DNA from 2 places in the Bacillus nitratireducens genome. Region 2 is predicted to be linked to the other one. Evidence: riboswitches for the same ligand, from Rfam matches in the RefSeq annotation. Region 2 holds a riboswitch; the other holds the start of a gene.
What was found. A riboswitch is a leader RNA that binds a small molecule or an ion and turns the genes downstream of it on or off. The one in region 2 is predicted to bind S-adenosylmethionine.

Region 1 (7,769 bases), on a different contig from region 2:
AGTTTTGAAGAGTTATACGCGCTATTAAAACAGCATGTGTAATAAAAATAGGCAGTGGAACTTTTGTCCCTACTGCCTATTTTTATTCGTTTGTAGCTGCGTTGTTTTTAGGAAGTGGAAATGCATTACCAATCGCTGCCGCCCCGAGCATTGGTAATAGTAAATTGAGCGGGAAAAACATAAGTAATAGCAAGGTTATAGCTATTGGCTTTCGTAACGCATAGCTTGAAATTGCTGTTGTTACGATGGCCACAGATGCGATTGGGTCTATAGGAAGAATAGAAGCTATAGCGTATCCGATACTTGATCCAGCAAATATAATAGGGAAAATATGTCCGCCGCGCCAACCCGTATTTAAACAAACGGCAGTAATACATAATTTTAAAACCCCGGAAAGAAGTAGTACCCAGAAGGATAAATGGCTCCATTCAACAACTAAATCTTTTAATTGATGTTCCCCTGAAAATAACGTGTACGGGAGAAAAGTTCCTGTAATCCCCAATAAAATACCGCCTATAATTCCAAGTGATACCTTGTATTCCTTGAAGGGATGGATTAATTTCTCTAATGTGAATTCTAATTTGAAATAAAAGAAACCAACTATAGCACCGATGCTAGCAAGTGGTAGAAAGGCGATCCATTCATTAAGAGAAAGGGAACCTTCTCCGAAATCAACAATAAAGGATCCACGATTATCGAGTTTACTAAGCAATAAATAAACGGAAAAACCGGCAAAAGTGGTAGCTAAATATACAATTGCTTTTTTTCCTTTAGAAAATTCGTTAATTTGTTCACCCTCATTTTCATTCGGGGCTAAGTAACCGAATAATGGTGCATTAAAAATTACACTTAAAGTAGCGCCAATTCCAACCTCTGTTAGTTCATTCATTCCCTTTAAAGCAAATTTAAAGCGATCTCCTACCCATGTACAAAGTCCACCGATAATTCCAACAAGTGCTGCTTCTGGGCCTAAACTAGCTCCAAATATTAAAACGATAATCGCAGTTAAAGTAGCTTTATGTACAAAACTGTATTCAATTCTACCTGTTTTTTTATATTCAGCCATCACTTCGGGCATAAGACGTGGATATGTACCAAAGTATTTTTGTGTTAAACCAACGAGGATACCACCGATAATTGTTACACAAATGGTGTAATAAGGGGGAGAGGAGAAAATAGTAGGTAAGTATCCCCAAATAAAGTGAATTCCGATATTTATTGTAACTAAAAATAACCAGACTGTAGCTCCTACTATAGAGCCTAAAAGAATGCCATATAGGATGAGTATATAGTGCATGTCCTTTTTATTTGTCATGTTATACCTCCGTTATGTAAGTTTTAATGTAGAAAGGATTAAATATGCTAGTGTGAAATGAATTGAATATATATAGTATCTTTTTGAGAGGTTGACTTATTCAATATATTGAATAAGCGTGAGAATCTTGAACCTATACGTTTAAACTACTTATTTAATTCTATATATTGATCGAGGTTTTTAAAAGGTCTTTTTTAAATGAATATGGAATATATTTCTTTTGTTGTTTATATTAAAGTTTTCGCATTTAATTTAGAACATTCAGAAAAACTGATTGACATCAGGAAATTATTGCTATAAAATCAACGGTAATTGCATAGTCTTATCAAGAAAAGGTGGAGGGACAGGCCCGATGAAACCTTGGCAACAGCCGTATAACGGAATTGTGCCAAATCCTGCAGGTAATAATCCTGAGAGATAAGAAAGAGCCTTTAGAGCGTGTTTTCAAACTGCTCCTTTCTTGTTTTCAGGAAAGGGGCAGTTTTTTATTTTGTATAAAAGAAAGGAGAATGAGAGATGGGAGAATCATGGGGAAAAGGAACAATTTGTGTGCAAGGTGGCTATACGCCAAAAAATGGTGAGCCGCGTGTTTTGCCACTTTATCAAAGTACAACGTATAAATACGATACTTCGGATGATTTAGCGGCACTATTTAATTTAGAGGCAGAAGGATATATATATACGCGTATTGGAAATCCTACCTTAGCTGCATTTGAGCAAAAATTATCAGATTTAGAAGGCGGTGTAGGGGCTGTTGCGACAGCTTCTGGGCAGGCGGCCATTATGCTAGCAGTTTTAAATATTTGTAGTAGTGGAGATCACCTTCTTTGTTCTTCAACAGTTTACGGGGGAACATTTAATTTATTTGGAGTAAGTTTACGTAAGCTTGGCATTGATGTTACGTTCTTTAATCCCAATTTAACAGCAGATGAAATTGCGGCACTTGCTAACGATAAGACAAAACTCGTTTATGCAGAATCGCTAGGAAATCCAGCAATGAACGTTTTGAATTTCAAAGAACTTTCAGCGGCAGCAAAAGAATTAGAAGTACCTTTTATCGTTGACAATACATTAGCGACGCCTTATTTATGCCAGGCGTTTGAACATGGGGCAAACATTATCGTTCATTCAACGACGAAATATATCGATGGTCATGCAAGCTCTTTAGGCGGCATTGTTATTGACGGAGGAAACTTTGATTGGACAAATGGAAAATATCCTGAGCTTGTTGAACCTGATCCGAGTTATCACGGTGTGAGTTATGTTCAAAATTTTGGAGCAGCAGCTTATATTGTGAAAGCACGCGTTCAGTTATTAAGAGACTATGGAAACTGTATGAGCCCATTCAATGCATATATTAGCAATATTGGCCTGGAAACATTGCATTTACGAATGGAGCGTCATAGTGAAAATGCTCTCGCAGTTGCCAAGTGGCTTGCTAATCATGATCGTATTGAGTGGGTGAATTATCCGGGATTAGATAGTAATGAAAATTACTCGTTAGCACAAAAGTATTTGAAAAAAGGTGCTAGTGGAGTTTTAACTTTCGGTATTAAAGGCGGATTAGAAGCAGCAAAAGAATTTATCGCAAATGTAAAACTGGCAACTCTTGTAACGCATGTAGCTGATGCAAGAACGTGCGTCATACATCCTGCTAGTACGACGCACAGACAGTTAAGCGCAGAAAATCAGCGTTTAGCTGGCGTTACATCGGATTTAATCCGTTTATCGGTCGGTATAGAAGATGTTTCTGATATTATTGCAGATTTAGAAGTGGCGCTAGTCGGAGGCAAACAACATGCCGATCATAATTGATAAAGATTTACCAGCTCGCAAAGTATTGCAGAAGGAAAATATTTTTGTAATGACGAAGGAGCGAGCAGTAACACAAGATATACGTGCTTTGAAAATTGCCATATTAAATTTAATGCCTACAAAGCAAGAAACAGAGGCGCAATTACTGCGTCTAATTGGAAATACACCGCTGCAATTAGATGTTCATTTACTTCATATGGAATCGCATCTGTCTCGTAATGTAGCGCAGGACCATTTAACGAGCTTCTATAAAACATTCCGTGATATTGAGAATGAAAAATTTGATGGACTCATTATTACAGGAGCCCCAGTTGAAACTCTTTCTTTTGAAGAAGTAGATTATTGGGAAGAGCTTAGACGTATTATGGAGTACTCAAAAACGAATGTAACATCTACGCTTCATATTTGCTGGGGGGCACAAGCGGGTTTGTATTATCACTATGGTGTGCCGAAGTATCCTCTTGCGGAAAAAATGTTTGGTGTATTTGAACATGAGGTTCGTGAGCAACATGTGAAATTGTTACAAGGGTTTGATGAAGTATTTTTTGCTCCGCATTCTCGTCATACAGAAGTACGAGAGAGCGATATTGAAACCGTAAAAGAATTAACGTTATTAGCCAATTCTGAAGAAGCGGGTGTTCATCTTGTTATTGGGCAAGAGGGACGGCAAGTTTTCGCACTCGGACATAGTGAATATAGTTGTGATACGTTAAAGCAAGAATACGAACGTGACCGTCAAAAAGGATTAAATATTGATGTGCCAAGAAATTACTTTAAACATAATAATCCAGATGAGAAGCCGCTTGTTAGGTGGAGAAGTCATGGGAATTTATTATTCTCTAATTGGTTGAATTATTACGTGTATCAAGAAACCCCTTATGTCTTGTAAAGAAAGATTGTGTAACACGTGGTAGCGTTTTCCTTGTAAAGAATAACCTTTATTTTTCCGAATGTTCTAAATTCATTGTTTTTCAGATTTTTCGTCTATATAATTCATCTAAACACAATTTTGAGGGGTGGACAGTATTATGAAAGAAATTCAAGTGGGGTTATTAGGTCTTGGGACAGTTGGTAGCGGTGTAGTTCGTATTATTACAGATCATCAAGAACGACTTATACACCAAGTTGGTTGTTCAGTGAAAGTAACGAAAGTGTTAGTGCAAAACATTGAGAAGGAGAGGGAGGTCGAGGTATCTTCTACTCTATTAACACAAGATGTGAATGAAATTTTAGATAATCCTAATATTGATGTTGTCATCGAAGTAATGGGCGGCATTGATGATGCAAAAACATATATTTTACAAGCTTTACAAAGTGGGAAGCACGTTGTGACTGCAAATAAGGATTTAATGGCGTTACACGGAGCGGAATTATTAGCGGTAGCAAAGGATAATAAGGCGGATCTGTTTTATGAAGCAAGTGTAGCCGGAGGAATTCCGATTTTACGAAGCATCGTAGAAGGACTTTCTTCAGATCTTATTACGAAAGTAATGGGAATTGTAAATGGAACGACAAATTTTATTTTGACGAAAATGTCAGACGAAGGGAGAGCATATAACGACGTGTTAAAAGAAGCTCAGCAGCTTGGATTTGCAGAAGCAGATCCAACATCAGACGTAGAAGGTTTAGATGCAGCAAGGAAAATGACGATTTTGGCTACTCTCGGTTTCTCTACAAATGTAGAGCTTGGAGATGTGAAGGTAAAAGGAATTACTTCTATTACAGCAGAAGATATTGAATATAGTAAGAGCTTAGGCTATACAATTAAATTAATTGGTCTTGCAAAGCGAGATGGTGAAAAATTAGAGGTTACAGTTGAACCAACTTTACTTCCAAATGCACATCCTCTTGCGGCAGTACAAAATGAATATAACGCTGTGTATGTGTATGGTGAAGCGGTAGGAGAAACGATGTTTTATGGACCGGGAGCAGGAAGCTTACCGACAGCGACAGCTGTTGTTTCAGATCTAGTTGCTGTAATGCAAAATATTAGGTTAGGTGTAAACGGAAATAGTGCGGTATCTCCTCAGTATAAAAAAGTATTAAAAGAGCCAGATGAAATTGTTGTGAAAAAGTTTTTAAGACTGCATGTGAAAGATGAAATTGGTGTGTTCGCAAAAATCACGTCATTGTTCTCAGAGCGCGGTGTTAGCTTTGAAAAGATTATTCAAATGCCGCTTGAAGAGAAAGGGAAAGCAGAAATCGTAATTGTAACGCATCGTGCTTCTCTTGCAGATTACGATTACATTCTACATACATTGCAATCGTATGAAGAAATAGATTGTTTGAAAGCAAACTATCGGATTGAAGGAGATGCTAAGTAGTATCTCTTCTAATAAAATGAAAAAACCTATTAAGCGGCTTGCTTAATAGGTTTTTTTCTATTTAAAATTTGCGTACCAACTTGAATAAATGCTTGAATAATCCAACCTGTTGTAAAGGATAAGATAATTGTTCCAAAATAGATTGGCCCATCTAATAAGAAGCTTAATGTTAAAAATAAAAAAGCTAATGAAATTTCTGTTCTTCTAAATGTCCACTTCTTTTTCTCAGCAACAGTTAAAACGAAAGCCTCTTGAGGTGCTGCGCAAAGGTTTGTAGAGACATAAAGGCCGATTCCGGCTCCGATGAATAGATTTCCGCAAATAAGTGTTATATATTTTGGAAGAGAGCGGATAATGTCCATAATGGTCGTAATAGAACCAACCCAATCAACAAAAAGAGAAATAAGAATCATTGTGACAATTGTGCCGATTGTAATTTGTTTTTTGTCCCAAAAGAGTACGATAAGGGTAAAAATAAAGTTAATCATGAAAATCCAAAAACCAATACTTATGCCGAAATTTTGATATAGTGCAATAAAGAAGGAATCATAAGGGCTAAGTCCAAAGGAAGTAATTGTCGTCATCATATTAATACCGATGGCGAGAATGAGTAAACCGCCAATGAAAAATATATATTCTAATTTGAATCGAAGCATAATTGTATATCCTTTCAAAATGTATTTGCTAGGAAAGGATATATTGTGAAAAGCTTACCAGGTCAAGGGAGAATTTTTGTGAGAAGAGGAAAATGAGATGACGAATATAAGAAAAATTGCTGAACTCGCTGGGGTATCTGTTTCAACAGTTTCACGTGTACTTAATAATCATCCGTACGTAAATGAACAGAAACGAAAAGAAATTTTAGCAATTATAGAAGAATTAAATTATACGCAAAATGTAAATGCAATTCATTTAGTGAAAGGAAAAACAAATGTAATCGGTGTTTTATTGCCGCATGTAAATGATCAATATTATAGCGCTATTATTGAGGGAATATCAAAGGAAACGGCACAGGAAAATTATAATATGATGCTTTGTCAGACGAATTATAGTGAGGAAAGAGAATTAGAAATTCTGAATATGTTAAAAATGAAAAAGCTTGATGGGGTTATTATATGTTCCAGGGCAAATAGTAAGGAGAAGCTTGAAGAATATACAAAATTTGGTCCAATTGTTATGTGTGAAGAAATTGATTCAAAATACATTTCAAGTGTACATATTGATTACTATAAAGTTTTTTCGCGCGGTATGAAAAGCTTAATAGATACCGGCCATACACGCATTGGATATTGCATTGGAAGAAGTAATAGCATTAATAGTCAAAGAAGAAAACAGGCGTATGAGGATTCGCTTCAACAGATTGCCGTAAAACCGTTAGAAGCCTGGAAGTTTAAAGGCTGTTTTACAGTGGAAGATGGACGTAATGTAGTCAGGGAATGGGCTCGTATGTCTGTAAAACCGACGGCGTTTCTTGTATCCTGTAACCATATTGCTGCGGGAATGGTAACAGAAGCGAAAAAACAAGGAATTCGAATGCCAGAAGATATTACGATTATCGGATGTGATGATCAAGAAGTGGCAGATATATTAGGTATAACAACGATTTCGCATCCTAGTAAAAATGTTGGGATAAAAGCGTTTGAATTATTATATAAAAAGATTAATGAAGAGAAATTAGATGTGAAGCATATAGAGTTATTACCAGAGTTAGTGGATAGAGAAACAACTTAATGGAGAAGGTGTGAAAATCGCTTTTCAAAATTGCGTTTGGTATAATTATGGACAATCTATGAGGGCTAAAAGGGGTTTTGATATGAGATCAAAAGTAGTAAAAGTAATTCTACTCATTACAATTGCATCTTTCTGTTTATTTGCATATGGCTTTGTTTCAGGTGTAAATGATGTATTAAATCCGAAAGCTTCAAATTTAATAAAAAAGACTGATGTAGTGGCAAAAGAGAAAAAGAAAACGGGAACATTACAAATAGTTAGTTTAGGTGATTCATTAACACGTGGTGTTGGTGATAAAGAAGGAATTGGCTATATTGGGCGTATGAAAGAGGATTTACAAAAAGATTATAAGCAAAAGATTGCATTAACAAACTTAGCTGTTAGTGGTGCAAAAATGCCTGACTTATTAAAACAAATTGAGAGTAGTGGCGCTCAATATTCAATTAAGCAAGCAGATGTAATCGTTTTAACAATTGGAGGAAATGATTTATTTCCTGGCTGGGAATCGCTTGGAAAGATAGATTTAGAAACATACCGTCCTGATACAGCGACGTTCCAAAATGAAGCGAAGAAAATAATAGAAG
Region 2 (7,769 bases):
ACAAACATGAGCCATTTACAGATTTTTCAGTAGAGGCTAACAAATTAGCGTTTGAAGAGGGTTTAAAGAAAGTAGAATCTTATCTTGGACAAGACTATCCATTAATTATCGGGGGAGAAAAAATCACTACAGAAGACAAAATTGTTTCTGTAAACCCTGCAAATAAAGAGGAACTTGTTGGTCGCGTTTCAAAAGCAAGCCGTGAATTAGCTGAAAAAGCAATGCAAGTAGCGGATGCAACATTCCAAACTTGGAGAAAGTCAAAACCAGAAATGCGTGCAGACATTTTATTCCGTGCTGCAGCAATCGTTCGTCGTAGAAAACATGAGTTCTCTGCTATTCTTGTAAAAGAAGCAGGTAAACCATGGAATGAGGCAGATGCTGATACAGCAGAAGCAATCGACTTTATGGAATATTATGCTCGTCAAATGTTAAAATTAAAAGACGGTATTCCAGTAGAAAGCCGTCCAATTGAATATAATCGTTTCTCTTACATTCCATTAGGAGTAGGTGTTATCATTTCTCCTTGGAACTTCCCATTCGCAATTATGGCAGGTATGACAACAGCTGCTTTAGTTTCTGGTAACACAGTATTACTAAAACCAGCTAGTACAACTCCTGTAGTAGCAGCGAAATTTATGGAAGTATTAGAAGAAGCTGGTTTACCAGCTGGCGTAGTAAACTTCGTTCCAGGTAATGGTTCTGAAGTTGGTGACTACTTAGTAGATCACCCTCGTACACGTTTCGTTAGCTTCACTGGATCTCGTGATGTAGGTATCCGTATTTATGAGCGTGCAGCGAAAGTAAACCCAGGCCAAATTTGGTTAAAACGTGTTATCGCTGAAATGGGCGGTAAAGATACAATCGTTGTTGATAAAGAAGCAGATCTTGAATTAGCAGCTAAATCTATCGTTGCATCAGCATTCGGATTCTCAGGACAAAAATGTTCTGCATGTTCTCGTGCAGTAATCCACGAAGATGTATACGATCACGTATTAAATCGTGCTGTTGAATTAACAAAAGAATTAACAGTAGGTAACCCAGAGGCGAAAGATATCAACATGGGACCTGTTAATGACCAAGCTGCATTCGATAAAGTAATGAGCTATGTTGCAATTGGTAAAGAAGAAGGTAAAATCGTATCAGGTGGCGAAGGAGACGACTCTAAAGGCTGGTTCATCCAACCAACAATCGTTGCTGACGTTGCAGAAGATGCTCGCTTAATGAAAGAAGAAATCTTCGGACCAGTAGTAGCATTCTGTAAAGCAAAAGACTTTGATCATGCACTTGCAATTGCAAACAATACAGAATACGGTTTAACAGGAGCAGTTGTTACTAACAACCGTGACCATATTGAAAAAGCACGTGAAGACTTCCACGTTGGTAACTTATACTTCAACCGTGGATGTACTGGTGCAATCGTAGGTTACCAACCATTCGGTGGCTTTAACATGTCTGGTACAGACTCTAAAGCTGGTGGCCCTGATTACTTAGCACTTCACATGCAAGCAAAAACTACTTCTGAAACTTTATAAGAAATAGTAGAAAAGATCTTCACAGACTGTGAAGATCTTTTCTTTTTGAGAAACTCTCGATAATAGAAGCTAGTTAATTTCAATTAAGAAAGGGTTACCAAATATTACTATTTGTTCTTTGGAATTAGTTAAACCCTATTAATAGTGGGATAAACATGTAAATAGAAACAAAACAGCGAGAAAAATTGACTTATTCGTCATATTTTTTAGTATTCATTTTGAGAATTTCCTGTATAATACAATTTGAAAGAAAATCTATGGTTAGACAAGAGAACACTCCTTTCGGTTTTGCTCACTGAAAGGGGTGTTTTTTTATTTTTATAGATTAAAAACCTTATATTAAGAATATTAAATTATTAGATAGGAGGAAACCTCCCTATTTAAATGGTATATTTATATAATATTATGTAAATATGATAAAAAATTGAATTTATTGTTAAAATTTTATATAGTATAGTCAGTGTTTATATAGTCGAATATCGAAATTTTAGGTATTCATTTTTGTTTTAACATTAATTATATTCCGATATAAGAGGTTTGTGCTTTTTGAAAAGACGAAAATGATTAGAAAAAATATTCTTTGGGAAGGGATGATTGTTAGATGAGTAATGGGGTGAAAAAAAATTATGTTGAATATGTTGACGTACTACGCGTATTTTCGATGTTTGCGGTAGTATTTCTTCATACTGCTGCAGGAAGTTTGCGAGGGAATATTGGTTCAGGTACTTGGCATATAACTAATGCACTGACAACGGTTTTTAGTACAAGTGTGCCTATCTTCTTTATGATTTCTGGTGCGATGTTAATGAGGAGTAGTAAAACGACATCGCTTAAAATAACTTATACAGAACGGTTGCCAAAATTAATCGTGCCATTTATTATATGGTCCATTATTGCCGTTTTATACTTTACGCCAAGACCGATACAAATAACAAATGTTATTAAGAGTATTTTATATATACCGAATCAAGCGGCGACAGTACATCTTTGGTTTATGTATGCCATTATTCCTTTGTATATTCTTTCTCCTCTGTTGAAGAAAATGGTAGATGCTTTAAGTAAAGATCTTATAAAGTATATGTTAATCCTTTGGTTTACAGTTAGTTCGCTATTGCCAACAATTGCAGTACTAGTTCCGGATAAATTAAAACCAATATTCACGTTGTATCCTAATTTTGATATGAACTTTTTAGGTGGATATATAGGGTATTTTCTCTTAGGTTATTATTTAATGACGTATGAGAAGAAGGTATCAAAAAAAATGTTGCTTTCTATAATTGTTATAGATACTCTTCTTATTATATTAGGTACTTGGTATGAGACGGTTAAAATCGGGGAGTACTCTGAGGATTTCAAGGCATATGTTAGAGTATTTGAAGTAGTACTTTCAGGTTCAATCTTCTTATTAGTAAAAGAATATTTTAGGAATTACTCAATGAAGCCATTTATGTTTAAGGGGATACAAGTTTTATCTGCTTTTTCATTTGGTGTGTATTTAATGCATAATTTAGTAGTTGTATATATTGGGAATAAATTAAATCTATGGCCAGCACAATCAATTGTGATGTTACTGGTTGCTTTCATAATAATTACGGCTATAACAATGATAGCAATTATAATTTTTGCAAGTATGAAAATCACATGTTATCCATTAACAGGAATGAGTTTCTCGGAAGCTTCTCGTACATGTAATATTCAATTTTTATGGAAAAATTGGACTCAATCAAAAGATAGTAAAAATGATAATGTATCAATGTAAATAATTAGTGAGATTGTTATAGGTATGATATGAATCCCTAAAAATAGGAAATGAAAAAATGATAAATATGATATAGTCAGAAAAAAACCTTTTGAAAAATTCAAAAGGTTTTTTTTCATTGTACAAACTCTTTCGTGCTAAGTATTTCAGCATAGATTTTATTCAAACTAGCCAAAATTGTATTGTGAATATAAACAGCTGGTATAGTAGCATTCTTAAAGGAAAGATCTTTTGTAGCACAAGCGTCATGTATAACGGTACAACGAAAACCAAAATCAAATGCAGCCCTTACGGTAGCATCAATACACATATGTGTCATCATCCCGCATATAACGACGTGCTCAATATCTAAACGTTGTAATTGCTCTAGAAGATTAGTTTCTCGGAAGCTATTCGGATAATGTTTGAGTATAACAGTTTCTTCTCTAAGCGGACGGACATTCTCGTGAATATGGACACCTTCTGTATTAGGTAGGAAAAAAGTAGCGTCATCTTTTATAGCTACATGTTGGATATGAAAAATAGGTTCGTTGTTCACTCTAAAGTGCTGTAATAGCTGACTAGCATATTCACTTGCTTCTACTGGATTACGTAATTCCATCTTTCCATTTGGAAAATAATCATTTTGAATATCGACGAGCAAAAGGGCTGTTTTCATATATTCATCTTCCTCCGAGTTTCATATTCAAATAATGTTATTCAATTCATAGAGAGGATTCTCCTTTTAAAAAATATGAGGGAGGAGAATTTAACATAACATTGTATTGTAATTTTTTATTTGAAAATTTTAATAGAGAAATAATTAATATTTTTCCGAAAAATGTATTGACTCTTATTATTCAGAGTTCTATAATGAGAATTAATTAAATGACAATTAAATCGATACACTCTTATCCAGAGAGGTGGAGGGACTGGCCCTACGATACCTCAGCAACGGGTTTTTTAATACCGTGCTAATTCCAGCAAGCTTAAAGTAAGCTTGGAAGATGAGAAGATGTGAACGAGTACATATAAGTGCTCTCCTTCTTATCTTTTACAAGTGATAAGAAGGAGAGCACTTTTTATTTTACCTCAAAAGCTCTACTTCAAGTTTTACAGCATATAGGAGGGAAGAAAATGATTTCTTTTAACAATATAAGTAAAGTATATGAATCAGGTGGGCAATTTGTTCATGCAGTGGAGGATGTAACGCTATCAGTTGAAAAGGGAGAAATTTTTGGCATTATCGGATTTAGTGGTGCTGGAAAGAGTACGTTATTACGTTTAGTAAACATGCTAGAGAGACCAACTGAGGGAACGATTTCAATAGATGATAAAGATATTACATCATTATCGACGAAAGAATTAAGGAAACTAAGACAAAGAATCGGGATGATTTTTCAAAGTTTTAATTTATTTAATTCAAGAACAGTGTTTGGGAATATTGCTTATCCATTAAGGTTAGCGAAAGTACCAAAGAATGAAATAAAAGAAAGAGTAAATGAACTGCTGAAGTTTGTAGGATTAGAAGATAAAGCAAACTATTATCCAGAGCAACTATCAGGTGGTCAAAAGCAACGTGTTGGTATTGCTAGGGCACTTGCAACATCGCCAGATATTCTTATATGTGATGAGGCAACATCAGCTTTAGATCCAGAAACGACGACAGAGATATTAAACTTATTAAAGAAAGTAAATCGAGAATACAATGTAACGATTCTTCTTATTACACATGAAATGCACGTGGTGAAAGAAATTTGTCACCGTGTAGCTGTAATGGAGAAGGGGAAAGTTATTGAAGAAGGAAAACTATTTGACGTTTTCACACAACCAAAAACAAAAACAACTCAAAACTTTGTACGTTCTGTTATTAATGATCACTTACCGGAAAGTGTGCTAGCGAAAATTCAAAACGGAGGTCAGATTTACCGCTTAACGTTTACTGGTGAGGAGACAGGACAGCCTGTACTATCATATATTGCGAAAAATTATAACGTTGATGTAAATGTTCTTTACGGAAATATTATTGAACTCCAAAATGTTTTATTTGGAAATCTTCTAGTAGAACTACAAGGTGAACAAAGAGAGATTCAAAAAGCATTACAACATCTAAGACTGCAAGTGCAGCTGAAGGAGGTAGAAGCTCATGCGAGTTGATTGGAGCATATTTTGGCCTCGCATATTAGATGCGACGGGGGATACCCTCTTAATGGTAATTGTAACTCTTATATTTGCTACAATTCTCGGTATACCTCTAGGTTTACTGTTGTATGTAACGAGAAAAGGAAACTTTTTAGAAAATAAATGGGTCTTTTCTATTCTTAATATCATAATTAATACAATTCGTCCGGTTCCATTCATTATCTTTTTAGTAGCTTTAAGCCCACTAACAAGAAGTGTTATCGGAACGACGATTGGAACAGCAGCAGCAATCTTCCCAATGACGTTAGTTGCATCAATTGGTATTGCTAGAATGGTTGAAACAAATCTGGTTTCTGTTCCGAAAGGGGTAATTGAAGCAGCGCAAGCAATGGGAGCTTCACCAATTAGAATTGTTTTTGAAATTCTTGTGCCAGAAGCGTTAGCGCCATTAATCTTGGGTGTTACGTTTATGACAGTTGGTTTAATTGAATTTTCTGCAGTTGCTGGGCTTGTCGGTGGTGGCGGTCTTGGTGACTTAGCAATGACATATGGTTATCAACGTTTTGATACGTCAGTTATGTTTGTAACGGTTGTTTTACTTATTATTCTCGTACAAATAGCTCAAAATTTAGGAAACTACTTTGCAAAAGTCTTTTTACGTAGATCATAAAAAGGAAGAGGGGAAAAGAAAATGAAGAAAATTTTAGCATTTGCATTATCAGCGATCGTAGGGATTACAGCTTTAAGCGGCTGCTCAGGTGGAGATACGGGTGCAGGAGCGAAAGAGAAAGTAGTTCGCGTCGGTGTAACTGGAACAGATGGAGACGCTTGGGAAATTTTGAAGAAAAAAGCTGAAAAAGAAGGGATTAAAATTAAACTGGTTGAGTTCTCTGATTACACAACGCCAAATAAAGCATTAGCTGATGGAGATATTGAATTAAACTCATTCCAGCATATCGCTTTCTTAGAGCAATTTAAAAAGGAGCATAAGTTAGATATTACAGCTGTCGGTACAACGCAAATTGCACCAATGGGCTTATACTCTGAAAAATATAAGAAAGCAAATGAAATCCCAGATGGTTCAGAAATTGCTATTCCAAATGATCCAACGAACCAAGCACGCGCATTAAAACTTCTTGATGCAGCTGGATTATTAAAGCTTAAGAAAGATTTCGGCCTATTTGGGGATCCAAGTGGTATCGCTGAAAATCCGAAGAAGCTAAAGATTACACCGGTTATCGCACAGCAAACACCTCGTGTATTAAAAGATGTAGCAGCTTCAGTTATTAATAATGGTGTTGCTGGTCAAGCTGGATTAGATCCAGCGAAGGATCCTATTTTCTTAGAAGATCCAAAGAATGAAAATGCGAAACCTTATATTAATATTTTCGCAGCTCGTACGAAAGACAAAGATGATCCAACGCTGAAAAAAGTAATTGAATTGTATCATTCAAAAGAAGTAACAGATGCAATTAAGAAAGAAACGAATGATGGTTCAATTTCAGTAGATCTTTCACTTGAGGAGCTTGAAAAAATCGTAAAATAATTATTGGGTTTAACGACTAACAGTAGGAACCCCTCCGCTGTTAGCTCGTTCAACATAGAATCTACTTAACAAACAAAACCCTAATTCTGTACCTTCCAATTTTGTATAACATAGAATCCAATGTTTGTTAAGTAGAGTGATGGACCAGGAGTTTTCCTGGTCTTTTTTTTATTAATGAAAATAGCTAGCAAATAGTAAGGCAATCCAAATTATAACGGGATAAGAAAATAAGCTGAAAAGGAGTGTAATTACGAATTGCTTTTTATGAATGAAGTATTTTTCGGATAACAAGAAGAAAATAGAAAAGATGACAATGAAAACGGCTGATATTACGCCAGGATTATAAGAACGATAAATGAAATACAAGATAATATGCTGAACGGCGTTAAAGAAGATACAGCCCTGTATAAAAAGGATCAAGTAAATAGAAGATATGATGCTTAATTGATATAGAATGACTATGATTAAGACGAAGGTTGTTAATATGGAAATTGCAATGAAAAATTGTTTGTTAGTTATAAAATGGATTGAAAATCGATTAGCGATATATTGTGGCATTCGGAAAGCTTCTTCGAGGTTATGAAAAAAGAATAGAAGGGGGATTAGCCAGATTATATTAGTGGTGAAATGTCTTGTTGAAGATGTTTTAATCAACTTATATCAGCTCCAATAAAGGGATAGAAAGCCTATAAGAAAAGGCTTTCTACAAGGGTATAGTTATTCAATTATGATGCTTTTTAAATTACTCTCAGGTTGCGGTTGTTCTTCCGCATAAGAGGAGAGCTCCTCTTGCAAAATATTTAGTGCT

Region 1: another riboswitch for S-adenosylmethionine. It lies ahead of Q3V31_RS19355 (bifunctional O-acetylhomoserine aminocarboxypropyltransferase/cysteine synthase); the one in region 2 lies ahead of Q3V31_RS23505 (methionine ABC transporter ATP-binding protein).

What each region holds. Positions count from the first base shown of each region.
Region 1 covers NZ_JAUMJO010000005.1:98,942-106,710, forward strand. The annotation lists gene Q3V31_RS19345 (YjjG family noncanonical pyrimidine nucleotidase) at 1-42, shown strand, start outside; gene Q3V31_RS19350 (chloride channel protein) at 83-1,315, opposite strand; SAM riboswitch class I at 1,635-1,739, shown strand; gene Q3V31_RS19355 (bifunctional O-acetylhomoserine aminocarboxypropyltransferase/cysteine synthase) at 1,832-3,130, shown strand; gene metA (homoserine O-acetyltransferase MetA) at 3,114-4,019, shown strand; gene Q3V31_RS19365 (homoserine dehydrogenase) at 4,159-5,454, shown strand; gene Q3V31_RS19370 (YczE/YyaS/YitT family protein) at 5,484-6,110, opposite strand; gene Q3V31_RS19375 (LacI family DNA-binding transcriptional regulator) at 6,208-7,185, shown strand; gene Q3V31_RS19380 (SGNH/GDSL hydrolase family protein) at 7,196-7,769, shown strand, end outside.
Region 2 covers NZ_JAUMJO010000007.1:23,478-31,246, forward strand. The annotation lists gene pruA (L-glutamate gamma-semialdehyde dehydrogenase) at 1-1,535, shown strand, start outside; gene Q3V31_RS23495 (acyltransferase) at 2,137-3,294, shown strand; gene Q3V31_RS23500 (cysteine hydrolase family protein) at 3,410-3,952, opposite strand; SAM riboswitch class I at 4,182-4,287, shown strand; gene Q3V31_RS23505 (methionine ABC transporter ATP-binding protein) at 4,411-5,430, shown strand; gene Q3V31_RS23510 (methionine ABC transporter permease) at 5,420-6,085, shown strand; gene Q3V31_RS23515 (MetQ/NlpA family ABC transporter substrate-binding protein) at 6,107-6,961, shown strand; gene Q3V31_RS23520 (HXXEE domain-containing protein) at 7,133-7,615, opposite strand; gene Q3V31_RS23525 (DUF3926 domain-containing protein) at 7,679-7,769, opposite strand, start outside.